Regions from separate parts of the Anaeromicrobium sediminis genome, predicted to be linked through region 2. Evidence: riboswitches for the same ligand, from Rfam matches in the RefSeq annotation. Region 2 holds a riboswitch; each other region holds the start of a gene.

Region 1 (4,930 bases), on a different contig from region 2:
GTGATTTAAGAGCATGAACAGCTTCTTTATAGTCATTTACACTATATAAAACTGGCCTCCCTAACACAATTCTTTTAAATTGTCCATCATATTCCTTTACAACTGAAACTATCTTTTCATATTCTATACCAGGTATAATATGAAGAGGTTGAATAACCACTTCTTCAAACCCATCTTTTTTCATTCTATTTAAAGCTTCATAAGGAGTATCTACAATTATATTATCTCTTTCCTTTAATTTCTTTATAACCATTTTTGATGTAAAAGCTCTTCTAACTTCATTACCTTCAAATTCTTCTTTAATCCTATTTTCTACAGCTTCAATATTTGCTTTTCTAGTATTTTCATAGCTTGTTCCAAAACTAACTACTAAAATCCCTTTTTTAAATGTATTTTCCATTTTCCCACCTCTAATCTATATTTATACAGGATTATAACAATCTGAATAGAATGATATATGAATTTTATTTGTAAAAGGATTCTTAGAAATATGGGATTTAACTCCAAATACTTCTTCGAATATCTTTTTAGTTAAGACTTTCTCTGGTGTTCCAAAATACTTAATTTTACCCTTTTCCATTACATATATATAATCACAATAATTAGATGCAATATTAAAATCGTGTATTGCAGCGAAAGTAGTTACTTTTAAGGACTTTATAACATCCATTATTTGAAGCTGATATTTAATATCCAAATGATTGGTTGGCTCATCTAGTATTATAGTTTTTGCATTTTGGGTCAATGCTCTGGCTATTAAAACCCTTTGCTTCTCTCCACCAGATAGACTAAGGAAACTTCTATCATAAAAATCTTTTAACCCCACTCTTTCTAAAGAATCAAAAGCTATTTCTTCATCCTTTTCTGTATTACTATCTAGCAAACCTTTATGTGCATATCTTCCCATCAATACTATTTCCTTTACAGTGAAATCAAATTGATGATTGTTTTCCTGAGAAACAACTGACATATTTTTAGCTATTTCTTTATTTTTTATTTTTTCTATATTTGTTCCATTTAGATATATAGCTCCTTTATGTGGTTTATATAATCTATATATATTTTTAAGCAATGTTGACTTACCGCATCCATTTGGTCCAATGAGTCCAACAAACTTATTCTCTTTTACACATAAATTTATATTATCAATTATTTTTTTATCATCTATAGAAAATTCTAAATCTGAAACTTCTAATCTATCCATTTTTTCCTCCAAAAGAATAAGAGCTCTTTCTTATTAACCATATAAAAAATGGTGCTCCTAACAATGCGGTAATTACTCCAATGGGTATTTCTTCAGGTCTAGCTATCATCCTAGCCAAAATATCTGCCCAAATAAGTAGAATCGGTCCTAATAAAAGAGATAGTGTAGATACTCTTTTATGATCTGCCCCTACTAATGTTCTGCATATATGAGGAACTATAAGTCCTACAAACCCTATAACACCTGTTATTGATACCACAAATCCGGTTAGTATACTTCCTAAACAAAGAATCATATTTTTTAAAAATTTTGTATCTACCCCTAAAGTAATTGCCACTCCTTCTCCTAACAATAAACTATTTAAGCCTCTTGAAAATATAATTAGAAACACATAGGAAATTAGTAGCCAAGCAGAAGGCCATAATAAATTGCCCCATTTAGCTCCACCTAAACTTCCTGTCATCCAAAATAATGCCTCATGAACCTTTGAATAATCTTGTGCTGTAAATATTAAAAAGCTCGTTATACTTGAAAAAAGAGCAGCTATTGATACACCTGTTAGTACTAGACGTGTTGAAGAAAAAACACCATTTTGTCTAGATAGTATAAAAACTAATAAACTTGCTAGTAATGCCCCAATAAAGGCTCCTATGGAAACATTCTGTATTCCAAATATGCTAGAACCTCCAAATATAATTATCATTACAGCTCCAGTAGATGCTCCTGATGATATACCTAAAATATAAGGGTTAGCTAATGGATTTTTAGTTAAAGCTTGCATCATTATACCACAAAGTGAAAGGCCTGCTCCAGCAATTATAGCTAACAAAGTCCTAGGAAACCTCAAATTCCAAACAATACTTTCTGTGGTTTTTTTCCAAGTACATTGAAAAATCTCTTTGAAAAACAACTTACTAGCTATAATTTTCCATACTTCTTTAAAATCTAAGGTTATAGGCCCTAAACTAATTGAAGCTATTATGGATGCTATAAGGCCTACACTTAAAGTTATACATAATATTGTAAAATATAGTTTTTTCTCAAAAATCTTCATCTTACTCAAACTTTTCTGGATAGAATCCCTTTACAAGTTCTTCTATGGCTTTTGTATTTCTAATACCAGGTGACATATCTGCAAGGCTTACTTTTACAAATCTCTCTTCTTTTATAGCTTTTATATGCTGTAAAGCCGGATGTTCTTTTAAGAAGTTTAATTTTGCATCATAATCTGTATCTCCATAATCAACTATTACGATCACCTCAGGATTTTTTTCAACTACTTCTTCCCAGGATACAGTTGCATAGCCCTTGTTAATATGATCAAATATATTTTTTCCCTTTGATTGTCTTATAATATCTCCACTAATTCCTCCACCAGCTACAACAAAAGGTTCCTTTTCACCAGAATCATAAACAAAAACTTTTACCATTTCCTCTTCTGAAATATCCCCTATTTTGTCTTGAATCCCTTTTATTTCTGTTTTCATTTTTTTAATTACTTCCTCAGCCTTTTCTTCTACTGCAAATATTTTTCCTAAATCTCTAAAATCTTTATAAACTCCTTCTAATGAACCACTACCGCCTATGGATGTGGCTAAATATGGATTTATTCCGTTATCCATCATATCAGTAGCTGAAGCTACTCTCTTTTCATTAAAAGCTGATTCCCATCCAGATACAAAGTCTGGTCCTACAGAAAATAGCACTTCTTTAGAAGGATATTTATCAGAAAGAACAGGTATACTTTCGTAAGCCTCTTTAAATTCTGGATAAATTTCATTATCCATAAAAGCTGTTCCTACCATTTTATCTTCAAGACCTAGAGCTAAAAGCATTTCTGTCATAAACTGAGATAATGTAACAGCTCTTTCAGGAGCTTTTTCAAATGTTATCTCATAATTTTCACCGTAAATTTCATAGTTAAATGTTATAGGTTCATATTCCCTTGTTTCCTTTGTCTCTTCAATTTTCACATCTTCATTTACAGCTTTTGTAGTTTCATCCTTTGTACACCCAGTAAATGAAAATATTAAAACAAATACTAGAAGTAAAGATATTTTTTTCATTTGTGTCCTCCTTTTTTATGTTTGTATTTTAAATAATGTAACCATGTACCATCATATTAAATCTTTTAACTTTAATAAAAGTAATCCCAGTAAGATACTAGAGAAAAAAATAAAGCCTCCGCAAAAACGGAGGCACAGCGTATCTCTATTAACTTAAAAAACTTTATCAAAATAAAAGATAATATCTTTCAAATAGTTCTACTCTATGGTCTTACTTCCCTCCGAAGTTCCATATACAGCTTTAGGCAGGTCTCCTGGCTCACGGGTCATTCTCTACCATCCTTCCCAGATTAATCCAGTGGATTTGGCTTTGTCTCCGTATACAGTAGCGGGGGCTGCAGTGGATTTTCACCACTTTCCCTATTAAACCTTATATTGGTACCCAAAACAAGATATTCAATTGTTATAATTGGATCAATACAATTATAACAATTGCTTTTACAAATTTCAACATTATAAAATGCATTTTAGACTTAATATGTATTCAGATATGGAATATATAGTAGATATTATTAAAGAAGGTAAGATAATATCTATAGTTGAAGATGTTGTAGGTGATATTCAATTTTTAAAAATTATAGTTTTATTTTGTACACTTAGAAGTACAGACTCCGACTATATACCGTAACCCTTAGTTTGAGTAAAAACCACGCTCAACTATCCCCGTTATCTAACTACCTATCATTCCGATTATTGTCCCAATCATTATACCTATTAATATACTTATTATTGTGACTTTTGTTTTCTTAATTTCCCGCATAACTTTTCTTCTTTTAATTTTTTTCATATGTATTTCTCCTCTTTCATATTCCAATTTTTACCTCGTTAAAGTTATTATATTCAAACATGTGGCAATACTTGTCTATAATTTCATTTATTTTTGTAAAATAACCATATTAAATAAGAAAACCATCATTAAGTCAAATCATACTCATTATTGCATCATCTATCTCATTGGTACTGTATCCAGCATAATCCAACGCATCAAATATATCTCCATCAGGTGCATTATAGACTTCCTTTATGCCGTGTGCCACTTCTTCCGCTGTGTATTCTGCCTCTCTCATGGCCTTTGCTACTTCCTCAGCAGTTGCATCAAAGATATTTTTTAGCCCTTGTACTACTTTTTTTAAAGCTTTTTTTGAATATTTCATTCCTTTTGTTCCTCCCTTGCAGCTACATCATTCTATAGATTCTTCTTAGATTATTTTTGCAAATAAGTTAGGTTTATTTATAAGAAAATTCTACTTACCCCATGTGATGGTTTTGTGAAGGAAAATTAATGTTTTGGATTTTTTTGTATTTTTTATTATATAATTCAAGCCCCTTTAGAAATTCTAAAGGGGCTTGAATTATATAATAACTTTGCAAAGACCTATTGCCTATTAATTATATTCAATTAAAGTTAAAACTCCATACCAATTTCCTTTTTTATTCCACGGAAACCACCATTATATTTGGGGCACCTTATGATTAACAACGAAGGTGTTCATAGTTTAAATCTTTTTTATCCATTAAATTGTTATTTTGCTTAATTAAATACATACCTATAATAAATGTCATACATTCAGCAAATGGAACTGTAAGCCATACTCCACTCATTCCTAAAGTCATGGGAAGTATATTTATTCCTAAAATTATAAATACTATCCCTCTACTT
Region 2 (4,930 bases):
ATTAGGGTGGCCATGTAATAAAATTAGAATAATTGAAAAGAAAGAAGAATTTTCATTGTGTGAAAGAATTCATAATGGAGAATATATAAATGTTAAAAATGAATTGATAGAATTTGATGGAAAAGAATATTATTGTAATCAAGACTATCAGGAATATTTTTTAACGGTAAATAAGGGAGATGAAATAAGGGTGGCAGGTATATATGGAAAATATGCTTTAGCCAGGTTTAAGGATGAATATGGATGGATTGAAACTAGAAAGATTTCTGTTGGTGAGTAATGGAGAAATATTATGAAGAAAAAACATATAAATGTGATGAGCAAATTATTACTAGGAGTATACTTGATATATTTGTTTTATCTAGTGTTTCTTAGTCCCTATTATGGGAGAACTACCTATCATGTCAGTTATAATGTTATACCATTTAGTACTATTTCTGAGTATGCGTTTTTAAAATATGGTATAAGAAATACAATAATTAATATTGGGGGCAATATTGTAGCTTTTATGCCTTTAGGATTTTTATTACCACTAGCCTATAATAAGACTAATAATTATATAAAAATATTTATGTTAGCCCTAATAACTACTTGCAGTATTGAACTACTTCAATATATTTATAGGGTAGGCACTTGTGATATAGATGATATTATATTAAATCTGGTAGGAGCCATGTTAGGATATATATTAGTGAAAAAGATTAAAATATAGGGAGATAAGAATTGAATTTTTTAAAAAAGATATCGTAAGTGTTAAAAAAATCTCAAATAGAAAAATCAATCTAAATTTCCATTAAATAAGTATTTGCGAATTACAAAAAATTTGTTATAATGAATACAAGAAAAAGAAATATATCTGGGGTATTCGTGTAGCTCTTATTTTGAACCTACAGTTAAGAAACGGGAGTTCAAAATTTAGATGTGAAATTGACTTATGAGACCGAATCGGCAAGGACAAAGAAGTATCTGTGAGGGCACCCACCTATCGTTGAGATAGGTATCAAAATTAGAGTAGCGGTATTTTGGAATATTAAGAGAGGCATATGCCTCTCTTTTTTTACTTGTTAGGAAATTAAGTTTTACTTTATGGGTGAGTATTTTCCATATTAGATTCATCGAAGGTAAGCATATTTTTGTATGTAAAGTTAGCTGCTTCTATTATGTTAAAGGCCAATGCTGCACCAGAACCTTCTCCCAACTTCATATCTAAATTTAAAAGGGGCGATAAGGATAACTTATCTAAAACCAATTTAGATGCGGGTTCTGCAGACATATGGGATGGAATGGCATAATCTTTACAAAGGTTATTTAAACCATAGGCAATAATAAATGCCGCATAAGATATGAAACCATCTAATACAACAGGCATTCTTAAGCTAGCAGCTCCTAATATGGCTCCAGCCATGGCCCCTATCTCAAATCCTCCAACCTTAGCTAATATATCTATAGGATCATTTTTATCTGGCTTGTTAATTTTAATAGAATCCTTTATAACATTCATCTTTCTAAGGATACCTTCATTATCAAGGCCACAGCCCATACCCGTAATATTTTCAGGTAATAGATCAAAGAATACACTCATAATTGCTGTTGATGGAGTAGTATTACATATACCCATTTCTCCGATACCAATTACTTTGTATCCCTTTTCCTTAGCTAAAGTAGCATATTTAATTCCTATCTCTAAAGACTTTATGGCTTCATCATAGGCCATGGCAGGTCCTATTCTCATATTATCAGTAGACTTTCTGATTTTTTCATTAAAAACTCCAGTAATTTCTTCATCGCAATTTATGCCCACATCTATGGCCCAAACATGGGAATTTGTAAAATTACATAGGGTAGATACTCCATTACCTCCACCTACAAAGTTGGCAAATTGTTGCTGTGTAACCACCTGTTTACAAGGAGATACATTTTCCTCATAAACTCCATGATCAGCTCCAAAACCTAAAATTAATTTATTGGAAGTATCATAGTAATTATTTTCATAAATTCCAGATAACTGAATAGCTATAGTTTCTAATTTACCCAAACTATCTAAAGGCTTAATAAGAAGGTCTAGTCTTTCCTTAGCTAAATCCATATGGTTTTTACTAAGTGGTGTAATTGATTTAATAGTTTCTTGTAATTTTTTCATCTTTCAAAATTCCCCTTTAAGATTATATTTGTGTTTTTAGGCAATTAAAAAAGCCCATACTCCCAGTGGGAATATGAACTTTGCCGTCATTCACATTTTAAAATTTTAAGGCAGGTCTCCTGACTAAGAATCATAGAAATATTAAGCCTTCCCAGTAGTCTAGTGGCATATTTAACATTTCTCATCATTACAGTGGTGGGTCCGTGAAGGAATTTAACCTTCTTCCCTATTCTCCTAAAAATTAGGCACCTTAAAATTTTAGCTTATTAATTTCTCATATTTATGATAATATATTTTTAGAGATTTATCAACAATATAATTTTTTTTGGAATATTGAGCTTAAATGAAAGGCATTTAAACAAGGACTAGGAGAATCAATAGATGAACAAAAAAATCATAAGGTTTAGTTATAGTAGTTTAGTATTTGCAGTAATAATGATAATTTTAATAGGAAGCCTATGTGTAAATAAAAGTATGAGAATTAGCTATTATAGAGTCATATTTCCTATTGTGAATGGATTCTTTTTAGCATATATATTAGACCCATTTGTAGTTTTTTTCGAAAGAAAATTTAATATGAAAAGAAATATGAGTGTGTTTATAGCCGTTTTTATTGTCACATTAATTGTTATCTTGCTAGGAACTTTGGTAGTACACAATGTAATAAATAGTATAATAAACTTTTTAGAAACATTGCCACATTCTAGCAATCTAACTACTGGGATGATTACAGATAGAATAATAAATAAAATAGGTATTAACCGTATAGATGATTTAGATAAAAATACTATAGCTATTATAAGAAATAGTATTAATAAGGGAATATCGAGTATTAAATATGTACCAAAGAGCTTTGGCAATTTTCAAGGAACTATTTTTGGTATTTGTAAAAAAATAATAAGTTGTCTATTAGGAGTGTATATATTATTAGACAAAAAATTACTAATTGCCAGGGCAAAACGTATGCTATATGCCTTTACTAGTAATGAAAGAGCGGATTATATAGTTTATATAATTAATAAGGGCAATGATATATTTTCTAATTTTGTAGTTGGAAAAGTAATTGATTCAGCAATTATTGGATTAATTTGCTTTGTTATATTAATAATGGTAAAGTGTCCATACGCCTTATTAATATCCTTAGTTGTGGGAACTACTAATGTACTTCCATTTGTGGGACCTATAATAGGAGGTGTTGTGGCTGTGATTATAACTTTGATTGCAAGTCCTAAAATGACTCTAGTAGTAGGTCTAATAATTGCACTACTTCAGCAGTTTGATGGAGCCATATTAGGTCCTAAGATATTAGGAGATAAGATTGGGGTAGGAGCATTTTGGATAATAGTGGCTATAACCCTGTCAGGTGCCGTAGGAGGAGTTGTAGGCATGTTCTTTGGAGTTCCTATGGTAGTTCTAATCAAAAATTTAGTGGAAGAACATGTAAACAGAAGACTAAAGAGAAAGAAAATGACTCTATTAGAGTTGGAAAATTTAAATGAATGAAATTAAAAGGGATGGTCATAGAATTATGACCATCCTTATTATAGGTGTTATTTTTTAGTATTCATAGAAGCTTAAAGCAGCAGCTCCCACAAGTCCGCAATCTGATCTCTCAGCTTTTTTAATCTGGCATGCTTCAATATTTGCCTTTAAAGACATACCTTTTATAGTTTCCATCATTTTATCATAGAACATATTAAGGGCATTAGATAATCCTCCGCCAATTGCAATTACTTCAGGATTATAATTGGCAATCACATTATAAAGGCTTAGGCCTAAATAATATCCTTCGTCTTCAATAAGTTTTAAAGCTAGAGGATCCTTTTCCTTTGCTGCCCCAACAATGTGTTCACCTTTAATTTTACCTTCTCCAGCCAATTCTTTTATTAAGGATTCTTCACCAGAATCAATGGCCTCCTTAGCAAATCTTTCTAAGGCAGTACCTGAGGCATAGGCTTCAATACATCCATAGTTTCCACAATTACACTTAGGTCCATTGAAGTTTAGGATAGTATGTCCAATTTCAAAGGCATTAGAATTTGCTCCCGATTGGAAATGTCCATTTACTATGGCACCACCACCTACTCCTGTACTTACTGTAATATACACAAAATCTTTATGATTCTTACCACTTCCAAATAAATATTCTCCTATGGTAGCAGCATTAGCGTCATTTTCTAATCTTATGGGAATATTCTTAAAGTCCTCTTTTAACATATCTACTATTCTAGTATTTTCCCATCCTGTCAGGTTAGAAGTCTTAAGAATAACACCTTCCTTAGTATCAAGTGGACCAGGAGAACCTATTCCTATTCCACCTAAATCTTCTATAGATAAATCTAACTTATTAAGAAGGACATTGATAGTTTCTTTCATTCTTTTAATTGCATTTTCAGGACCATTTTCTACTTCTGTAGGAATTTTTATATTATGAATAACTTTACCTTCTCTAGTAACGATTCCAATATCAATTTTTGTGCCGCCTAAATCAATACCACAAAAAAATTCTTTCATAATGATTATTCACCTCAGTTTTTTTATTAGTTATTTCAATATTAGTTTAATAGAAACTTAAGAAAAACACAACTAGTATATACAAGTTGTGAATAAGGAAACTTAATTAGATACATTATACGATAAACTTTTCAAAATATACAAGAGGATATTTTCATAAGATTTCGTAAAAATAGAATCTTACTTTTTTTGCGAAGACTATGACAATATATTTAAGGTCAATTTAATTACCATAAGAAAATGGACAAAGAAAACCTTTTCACGACAACAAATTTA
Region 3 (4,930 bases), on a different contig from region 2:
ACTAACTTTAAAAATATATCCAGGTATGGGAACTATACTAAATATGTATTTTATAGGAATGTTTATAGACATGATAGATAAAGTACATATAATTTGGAGGCCAGAAACTTATCCATTAAAAGTTGTGAGCTTATTCTTGGGGCTTTTAATATTTAATTATGGTGTATATTTTTATATTAGACAAGAATTAGGAGCAGGACCAAGGGATGGCCTTATGGTAGGGCTTATAAAAATAACAGGGCTTAGTGCCACCTATATAAGACCAGCAATTGAGCTTACCGTATTAGTTGTAGGATATTTACTAGGAGGAATAGTAGGAATAGGTACTGTTATAGTTACACTTTGTGGAGGATATATACTTAATAAAATATTTGTATTCAATGGATTTGATCCGAAAAAAACTAATCAAAGAAAGATATATGACTATTTTATAGAAACACAGGAAATGGTGAAAAATTAATTTATGTGGAACTATTTTAGCTCCATAAATGAAAAAATTCTGACAGTGAAGTAAGTAGGACTTAATATAGTGTGTATATAATAATGTGGGGTTTCTATTCTATATTAAGTGAATAACCCATGTTGTTATGTTCAACACTGTCAAAATTTTTTCATTTATGGAGCTTTATAGATATAGGAATGAATATGGTTAGTATTTCATATTAATCCACATGCATAGTGTTAGTATTAATAAATCTAGTATGCCAACTTAGGGCTTTATCTAATGTGTGTGGAGTATGCTTAGACTTATTTTTTAAAGCGTGATTATAGTAATCCCTAAGTAGTGGTCTAAAGTCTGGATGAGAACAATTTTCTATTATGCACTTGGCACGTTCTTTAGGACTAAGACCCCTAAGGTCTGCTACACCTTGTTCTGTTATTATAACCATAACATCGTGTTCTGTATGGTCATGATGAGATACCATAGGCACTACTGAAGATATGGCACCATTTTTAGCCACAGATGGAGTGGTGAATATGGATAAATATGCATTTCTAGTGAAATCCCCTGAACCACCTATCCCGTTCATCATTTTTGAACCCATAATATGAGTAGAGTTAACATTTCCATAGATATCCACTTCTATGGCTGTATTCAAGGCTATTATGCCCAACCTCCTAATAATCTCTGGATGATTACTTATTTCTTGTGGTCGTAAAATGATTTTTTCTTTATAATATTTTATATTTTCCTTAAATCGCTCTAAACCTTCACTAGATGGTGTTATGGATGTTCCTGATGCAAATAAAACTTTACCGCTATCTAATAAATCTAGCATGGAATCCTGTATAACTTCCGTATAGCATACTAGATTCCTAAAGCTGGAATTATTTAACCCTGCTAAAACGGCATTTGCCACACTACCTACTCCTGATTGAAGAGGAAGTAATTCATTTGTTAATCTTCCTGATTCCACTTCCTTTTCTAAAAATTCAATAAGGTTATGAGAAATTTTTTCAGATATAGGATCTATAGGGGCCAGTGGCCTTACATTATCTTTTATATCAGTAACTACTATGGCAGCTATTTTATCAATTTCACAAGGGATAGAATAAGTTCCTATTCTATCATTAGGCATCATTATTGGAATGGCCCTTGTAAAGGGTGGCTTTTTAGGCATATATATATCGGCCATACCTTCTAGTTCTAGAGGTTGACTAGTATTTATTTCCACAATAATCTTATCGGCCATTTGTATATAAGTTGGAGAAGTTCCTACAGAAGTAGAAGGAATTATATGGCCTTCTTCTGTTATGGCAACAGCTTCTATAATTGCCACATTAATTTTTCCTAAGAATCCTAGCTTAGTATAATGGGGAACGTGACTTAGGTGCATATCTAAGTATTCACAATTACCATTATTTGTAGAGTTTCTTAAACTCTCGTTAGTTTGGTAAGGAAGTCTTTTATTTAATAAATTATTTTTTGCCAATATACCATCTAATTCTTCACCTACAGAGGCACCCGTATACAAATTGATTTTAATATTTTCACCCGTTTCTTTTACTAAGTCTGCCAATGCCATAGGTACTGCTTTAGGATATCCAGAAGGAGTAAAACCACTTGTGGCCACATTCATTCCGTCTTTAATTAACATAGCAGCTTCCTTAGGGGAACAGACCCTATCTAGTAAATCTTTATTTCTAATTCTATCTAAACACATAACATATCCTCCTAAAATTTTAATATTGTAGAATCAATAGGTCGTTTCAATTAAGGTCTATTTTATATAACAGTTCTTTGTAATAAAATGGTGAATATTATCATTCCAAATAGAGCAAAGGGATAACTGGCCCCATAGCCTGTTGCCACATAATCACTATCAGATGAATCGATAGCTGCCCCAAGTCCAGGCGTACTTGTCATTCCTCCGCATATTGCACCTGATAGCATAATCCAATTTATTTTAAGGACATATCGTCCTATTAAGAATCCAATAAGAACTGCAAACAAAGAACATAAAAGGGCAACAAATAGTAAGATAAATCCCTCACCCCTAATATTAGTTAAAGTAGAATAACCATATCTAAGGCCTACAATAGATAAAAATATGGATAGGGTTAGATCTCTTATGGCACTTAGAATTTTAGTGTCCATTCTAAAATTCATGAAACCTATTTTTCCTATATGGCCTAGTAGTAGGGCAGAGACTAATACTCCACCTGTAGAGCCTAAACTAAAATAATTGATTGCAGGTCCTAAATAAATTTTTATTTGTCCTATAAAAAAACCTACTATACATACAAATAAAAAGGGCAGTATTTCAAAATTAAGATTGTCTAAATCTATCTTTTCTTTTTCATTATCCATTTCACGTATGAAAGAAATTTTCTCCTTTTCAACGTCAATTTTAAATATTATAGGTAAAAGCTGCATAGAGAATATAACTACTATTACTCCAGGAATATAGCCAACTGCATATCCAAGGCCTACCATGGATTCTGTACCTTTTCCTAAAGCTGAAACGGATTCAAGGGCGGCAGCTAATCCAGGAGAGCTTGTTAATGCACCCACATAAACACCAGATAATGCAAAAATATTTATATTTTTATTTAAAAGAGAAACAATATAACAGCTAAGGGCTCCTGTAAGGGTAATTAGGAAACCTAGTAGCATAAATTTAAAACCATATTTTTTTACTACCTTACCTATATCTGTGGAAGCTAAAAGACCTACAGATGCAATGAAGCAGATTAGGGTAAATAAAAATAATTCCTTTGGAACTAATCCATTTGAAAGTATTTTTTGTGCATAAGCAGGCATTGATGAATCATTAGTATATGGAATTACATATTTCTTGTAAGTAAACCATCCAATAAAGAGTCCTGTGAACAATCCACCTGAATTGCCTAGTTTGATTCTCTTGTATTGAAATTTACCTATAATTAGACCCGATATGACAGACATAAATATTAGTACAAATGGATCCGTGACGAATTTTACGTAATCAAAATTCATAAAAACATATCCTCCTTAATAAAATGAAATAAAAAAATCTCCCTTATCACAAGAGAGATTAGTTACAAATAGGTAGTGAAAATAGGCATGGCTATTTTACATAAGACCTTATCATAACACCTCCTCATCCTCGTGAGTAATTACGGCGTTTATCTTTATGGCAGGTCTCCTGACTTAAGATCATCATAAACCTATACCTTCCCATTTTTAAATAAAAACAGTGGTATAACATAGGTTTACTCCCTATTACAGTGGCGGGACCGTGTTGGATTTTCACCAAACTTCCCTTTTAAATTTTTAGCCTGTAATTAAAAGACTAAAAATACCATAAAGTTCCGTATAGAATTGTTTAAAGTGATTGTATAACAAGAAATATGAAAATGTCAACAAAGATTCAATATTTGTAATATTCTTTCTTATGGCACGAAAGTTGTCTTTTTGTGCTAAATTCTTGTAAGTGAGTAATTAGAAGTTATAAGAGGTGTTTTCATAAAAAGTAAAAACTTAAAAAGTTAGATAATTATCAAACATAAAGTGGAACATTAATTATAATATTTCATTTTTTATGTAGATTAAGTGTTCCATAGATAGGGCTTGTATCATATATATGTATTAACCAGTAAGGAGTGTGTTTGCATGTATTATGATTTTTCAGTGGATACAAGTGACAGAAAGAATTATTTTTATTTATATAAAGAGGATTCTATTAGAAAAGGCATATACTTAGGTCCCATAATTGGACAAGGGTATATGGGAGAAATATATGTGGAGTTTCATAAAGTTAAAGTTAAGGATAAAGTTAATGAAGAACTTTATTATTTAACATTAGATTGTTCAGATAAACTCATAAGTAAATATTTATTTATTAGTTCAGAGGTAAATGATGTATTTAATATAGGTCATAAAGTTAAAGTTAATCTTAAAGTTAATGATGAAGTTGAAATATACCTTTATTCTCATGATGGACTTAAAGTAAATGAGCATGTAGTTAAAGTTAAATTTAAAGTTCAACATGAAGATGAAAAGTTTTCATTAAAGTATAACTTTTGCCCTAATGCCCACAAGTAGGTTGAATAAGCCTTATGTGGGTATTATTTTGCTTAAAAGAGGAAAAATAAGAAAAAATTAGAATATAGAAAGTAACTATATAAAACAGAGGTGAAAGTATGAGACTAGAGGAAAGAATTACTGATCTTAAAGAGGACATAATTAAAAGTACCCAAGAAATAATTAGGATTAAAAGTGTAAAGGCAGAACCAGACGGGGACATGCCCTTTGGTAAAGGGGTAAATGATTGTTTAAATTATGCCCTTAGTTTATGTGAGAGTTTTGGATTTAAAACTAAGAATGTGGACAACTATGCAGGTTATGGGGAAATTGGTGAAGGTAGTGAAATGATAGGAATACTAGTTCACTTAGATGTGGTACCAGAAGGAGATAACTGGACATATCCTCCATATGAGGCTAAAA
Region 4 (4,930 bases), on a different contig from region 2:
AGTTTCCTCTAAATTAGAATTATCTGCCTGTTGAGATTCATCTGGTCCATTACAACCAACTGCTACAAGGCATAATGAAAGAACCATTAGAAATATTAGAATCTTTTTCATTTTTATACACTCCTTATAATTTTTTATATATGCTTGGGATCAAGTAAATCTCTTACACTGTCTCCCAAAATATTAAATATTGCTACTACAATAAATATTGCTACTCCTGGATATATTAATAACCAGGGTGCCGTTTGAATATATGATCTCCCCTCATTAAGCATATTACCCCATTCCGGCGTTGGCGATTGTACCCCTAATCCTAAAAAGGATAGTCCTGCCAAGGCTAACATCATACCTCCAATATCTAAAGCAAGCTGTACTACTAATGGTGACATAATGTTAGGAAGTATATAACGAATTATAAGCTTTAGTTTTCCTACACCTGCCATTTTTGCTGCATGTATATATTCACTGTTTTTAACGCCCATCACCAAAACCCTTGTGAGCCTAGCATATTTTGTCCACCAAATTACCGATAAAGCTAGTATCGTATTCCTCATACCTGGCCCTAATATTCCTACTATAGCAATAGCAAAAACTATGTCTGGAAATGCAAGTACTGTGTCTGCTGTTCTCATTATAATGGTATCTATAAATCCCCCATATGTGCCAGAAATTATACCAATTACTAACCCCAATATGAAAACAAGACTTAAAAGCCAAAAAGTCATTCCAAGAGAAACTTTGGCACCATAGAGTATTCTAGAATATATACACCTACCTACTTGATCCGTACCAAAGGGGTACTTATTGTTAGGTTCCTCTAAAATATGTGCAAAGTCTGTTGCCAATGGGTCATTTGGAGCAAATATAGGAGCTATAATAGCTAACAAGATAGTTAATATAGCTATAGACAATGTAATAATAAAAACAACTTTTTTTGTATTTTTATTATTCATTTATAGTTTCCCCCTTTATACTAACCCTTGGATCAAGAGCTTGAGTAATGATATCTACTATAAAGTTGATACTAACATATATTAATGCCATAAAAATAACATAAGACTGTAGCAAAGGATAATCCCTATATGTTATAGCTTGTAATGCCATGGACCCTAGTCCAGGCCAAGAAAAAATATTTTCTACTATAACAGTTCCCCCTAAAAGGAGTGCAATGGATAACCCCAAGAGTGTAATTACTCCTAAAAGTGCATTGGGCAAAATATGTTTAATAATTATTTCACTTTCTCTTATGCCCCTAGCTCTAGCACCTATCACGTAGTCTTGTGTGTATTCTTCCAATATAGCTGCCCTAATTTGTCTTATATACCTTCCCATCAAGGGGATTGATAAGGTCAAAGCTGGTAAAATTACACTTTTTAGAGAGTATTGATCTGTTATCTTAAACCAATGAAGCTTTACAACAAATATATAAATCAATATAAGCCCTAACCAAAAAGCTGGAATTGATATTCCTACAAAAGAAATTCCTCTTATAATATAATCTAATAGTTTATTCTTTTTAATCGCCGATAAGATACCTAAGGTTAGTGAAAAAGCAATCAAAAATAATAATGCAACAACTGCTAATCTTACAGTCATTGAAATTCTTTGTGATAAAATATCTGCAACTGATTCCCTAGTGGAGTAGGAATATCCCAAGTCCCCAGTTAGCAAATCCTTAAGCCAATTTCCATACTGAACTATAAAAGGATCATTCAGTCCCATTTCCTCCCTTGTCTTTTCTAGTAATTCTTTTGTAGGAATAATATCATGAGATGTAAGCATCATCTCAGCTGGATCACTAGGGCTAATATAGGTAAGACTAAAGGTCAAAAATGATGCCAAGAGCATAACAATTAAAAGTTGTAGAATTCTTCTAAATAAATAACTTTTCATAATATCAACCCACCACTTAATTATTTTCAATAATAAATACTTTATTTAATAACTGTTTTTTGTATAAAAAAAGAATCACACTTCTAGTAAGACTAAATAGTATAAATGCAAGCCATAAGCCATGATTTTTATACTCTGGTATAGCAGTAAAATATCCAGTAATAAATACTAGTAGTGATATAACCATTGAATTTCTAATAGGAGCCGTATAGGTACTCCCAGTGAAAATTCCATAATAGACCATTCCGATACCGATGACAAAAGGGAATACCGCTAACCATATAACATATTCCTTACATAGAGAAATAACATCCTCTAAATTTGTAAAGATACTTATAATATGATCTTTAAAAAGTATAATAAAAGCAGACAAAATTATGCTTAGTACTACCGTACACACATTTGAAATAGATATCACGTCTTTATATTCTTTTACATTATTCTCCCCAACACATTTACCAGCAAAAATACTTGAGGCATTAGACAGCCCATCATATATATAGGATATAATATATTGTATTTGATATAATACTGCATTAGCTGCCAGTATAACTGTTCCTAACTCAGTACCCTTAGCGATAAACATATTAGTCATGATTAAAAGGCAAACTGTTCTTATCATAAGGTCAGCATTCACCCCCATTATTTTTTTGATTGCAACCTTATCTAAAAGTTCACTTTTATAATTTAATATTTTAAACATGTTTATCTTTGTGGATATAATATAGTTTCCTATTATAAATCCATAAAACTGAGAAATAAGTGTAGCATAGGCTACGCCTGCTATACCCATCTTCAGAAACATTACAAAAACTATATCTAGGATAATGTTTAGAACATTTGTAGAAACTTGTAAAAACAATGTTTCCTTTACATATTTTCTTCCCATCAACCACCCTAGATTTACATATCCTATAAGGACACAGGGAGCACCCCAAATGAGTATCTTAAAATACGTAATAGCATGAATGACAACATCAGGTTCTGGATTATATATGTACATAGCTATATTTCTAATAAAAACTTGTAATATAATAAACACACTACTTATAATAAGTGCTATCAAAACGGGTCTAAAATAAGCATAATAACTATCTTTTTCATGCTGGCTACCTAGTGACTGTGCAGAAAATCCCGAAGTACTAACTCTTAAAAATCCAAATAGCCAATACAAGGTATTAAATATAACCGCTCCAATTGCAACTCCTCCAATGTATGATGGATGCTCTAGTCTGCCAATGACAGCCGTATCTACTGCCCCTAAAAGAGGTTGGGTTACAGTGGATATAATAAAAGGTATTGCCAGAGATAAATATTCTTTATAGTTCATAGATTTCCTCACAATTTATAATGTTATTTTTATTAGGCCTATAACCCTTAAGCACATTAAACCTAAGTTCTCAAAAAGCCTATTGATGTAAGTCTAAAATGTACTTTAGAATGGTTTTTAAAATCACCCTTTTTAGCTTTATATACTTAAGTTTCATCATGGTGATTTTCCATAAAGATAATTAGTGAAAATAATAAAGTCTCTTAGCAAACGCTAAGAGACTCTTTTCCCATCTAAAAAAGTAACTTTAAAATAACTAGACCGAAATTTATCCCCTTTCGTCTAACCTTATTATCATTTAAGGCAGGTCTCCTGACTTGTAGTTCAATCTCATTCTACCCTTCCCAGATATTTATCCAGTGGCGTTTTAGAATTCGTCCCTACTTACAGTGGTGGGTCCGTGTCGGATTTTCACCGACTTCCCTATTCTCCTTTTCTTACAAGGCACCTTAACATAAGTATTTAATTTTAGATATTATCAGAGTAGTCCTTCTAGAAGATTCATCTTTTAGAGTAATCCACCCAAATTCCTTTTTCATAAATTACTTTAATACATATTTAAATATTCCATTTATAATTATATAAATGTTATATCCAAAATGCAATAGAATTTATCTGTTCTCTTATTCAAATAATAAATCCTTATTCCATAGCCACCACTTAAGTACATCTGTACAGCTTTTAATTTAAACTCTTTTGAGTATTTATTTATCTTTTATTAATTTCTTGACTAAATTAATAAAAGATAGCATTGATTTTAATCAGTGCTACCTTTCTATCATACATAATATTCTCTAGAAGTTTGTTGTTAAATTACTTCTTTGTATCAATTATATTTTGTATTAGAGCTTTACATTTTCCACAATCAGTTCCTGCTCCTGTTACTTCTCCAACTTTTTCAACTGTATCTGCCCCATCTTTAACTGCATCAACTACGGCTTCCATAGAAACCATTTTGCACCCACAGGCTAATGCTAATATTTTTTTTATATCTTTAATACAATTACCGCAACCTGTTCCTGCTCCTGTAATTTCTTGTATTTCCTCTATAGTACGAGCACCACCAACCATTGCTTTCCTAATATCACCATAACTCACTTGTTTACAGTGGCAAATAATTCTATTTACAGGTATAAGAACAGCCGTTACATAAAGATCTCCATCAGTTCTCATAGAATGCATTGTTCCAGCAGGAGCAATAAATACATCTCCTACCTTTAACTCTACTTCCCCATCTGCTAATACGCCAAACCCTGAACCCTTTATGCAATAAAATACTTCATCTTGAGTTGCATGTTCATGGAGAGGAACTTTTGTATCGGTAGTGATATGATATACCTTTGTTTCAATAGCTTCTTTTATAGCATTTAAATCCATACTCTCACTCCTTGTCCAGTTATTATTACCTTTACAATTCACACTTCTAAATTCTCTAGGACTAATGCCTGTATATTTTTTAAAAAACCTTGTCATATTAGATGATTCTGTAAAACCTAATTCATTGGCAATTTCACTGATACTCTTTTGTTCAAAACATAGTTTAAGTTTTATTTTAAAAATAAGTTGTTGAATAATATATTGCTTTGCGGACATATCAATAGCTTTCCGTGTCATTAAGTTAACTGTTTTTTTAGAAACATGCATCATATTAGCATAGCCTTCTACAGTTTTCTCTTTATGAATATATTCTTCCACTAATTCAGTGAA

What was found. A riboswitch is a leader RNA that binds a small molecule or an ion and turns the genes downstream of it on or off. The one in region 2 is predicted to bind cobalamin.
Region 1: it holds a riboswitch for cobalamin, as region 2 does, so the genes downstream of both, CCE28_RS21150 (ABC transporter substrate-binding protein) here and cobT (nicotinate-nucleotide--dimethylbenzimidazole phosphoribosyltransferase) in region 2, are expected to answer to the same signal.
Region 3: it holds a riboswitch for cobalamin, as region 2 does, so the genes downstream of both, CCE28_RS14210 (aspartate-alanine antiporter-like transporter) here and cobT (nicotinate-nucleotide--dimethylbenzimidazole phosphoribosyltransferase) in region 2, are expected to answer to the same signal.
Region 4: it holds a riboswitch for cobalamin, as region 2 does, so the genes downstream of both, CCE28_RS07140 (MATE family efflux transporter) here and cobT (nicotinate-nucleotide--dimethylbenzimidazole phosphoribosyltransferase) in region 2, are expected to answer to the same signal.

What each region holds. Positions count from the first base shown of each region.
Region 1 covers NZ_NIBG01000037.1:5,079-10,008, reverse strand. The annotation lists gene CCE28_RS21165 (sirohydrochlorin cobaltochelatase) at 1-400, opposite strand, end outside; gene CCE28_RS21160 (ABC transporter ATP-binding protein) at 422-1,204, opposite strand; gene CCE28_RS21155 (FecCD family ABC transporter permease) at 1,197-2,258, opposite strand; gene CCE28_RS21150 (ABC transporter substrate-binding protein) at 2,260-3,270, opposite strand; cobalamin riboswitch at 3,498-3,671, opposite strand; gene CCE28_RS22415 (hypothetical protein) at 3,749-3,898, shown strand; gene CCE28_RS21145 (hypothetical protein) at 4,191-4,424, opposite strand; gene CCE28_RS21140 (MATE family efflux transporter) at 4,744-4,930, opposite strand, start outside.
Region 2 covers NZ_NIBG01000007.1:120,158-125,087, reverse strand. The annotation lists gene CCE28_RS09940 (metallophosphoesterase) at 1-280, shown strand, start outside; gene CCE28_RS09935 (VanZ family protein) at 293-712, shown strand; RNA gene ssrS (6S RNA) at 851-1,033, shown strand; gene cobT (nicotinate-nucleotide--dimethylbenzimidazole phosphoribosyltransferase) at 1,085-2,140, opposite strand; cobalamin riboswitch at 2,233-2,408, opposite strand; gene CCE28_RS09920 (AI-2E family transporter) at 2,522-3,643, shown strand; gene CCE28_RS09915 (ROK family protein) at 3,698-4,654, opposite strand.
Region 3 covers NZ_NIBG01000013.1:45,114-50,043, reverse strand. The annotation lists gene CCE28_RS14220 (YczE/YyaS/YitT family protein) at 1-460, shown strand, start outside; gene CCE28_RS14215 (acetyl-CoA hydrolase/transferase family protein) at 663-2,165, opposite strand; gene CCE28_RS14210 (aspartate-alanine antiporter-like transporter) at 2,228-3,460, opposite strand; cobalamin riboswitch at 3,603-3,805, opposite strand; gene CCE28_RS14205 (hypothetical protein) at 4,097-4,528, shown strand; gene pepV (dipeptidase PepV) at 4,627-4,930, shown strand, end outside.
Region 4 covers NZ_NIBG01000004.1:190,684-195,613, forward strand. The annotation lists gene CCE28_RS07125 (ABC transporter substrate-binding protein) at 1-111, opposite strand, end outside; gene nikC (nickel transporter permease) at 135-953, opposite strand; gene nikB (nickel ABC transporter permease) at 946-1,893, opposite strand; gene CCE28_RS07140 (MATE family efflux transporter) at 1,910-3,223, opposite strand; cobalamin riboswitch at 3,509-3,690, opposite strand; gene CCE28_RS07145 ((2Fe-2S)-binding protein) at 4,037-4,930, opposite strand, start outside.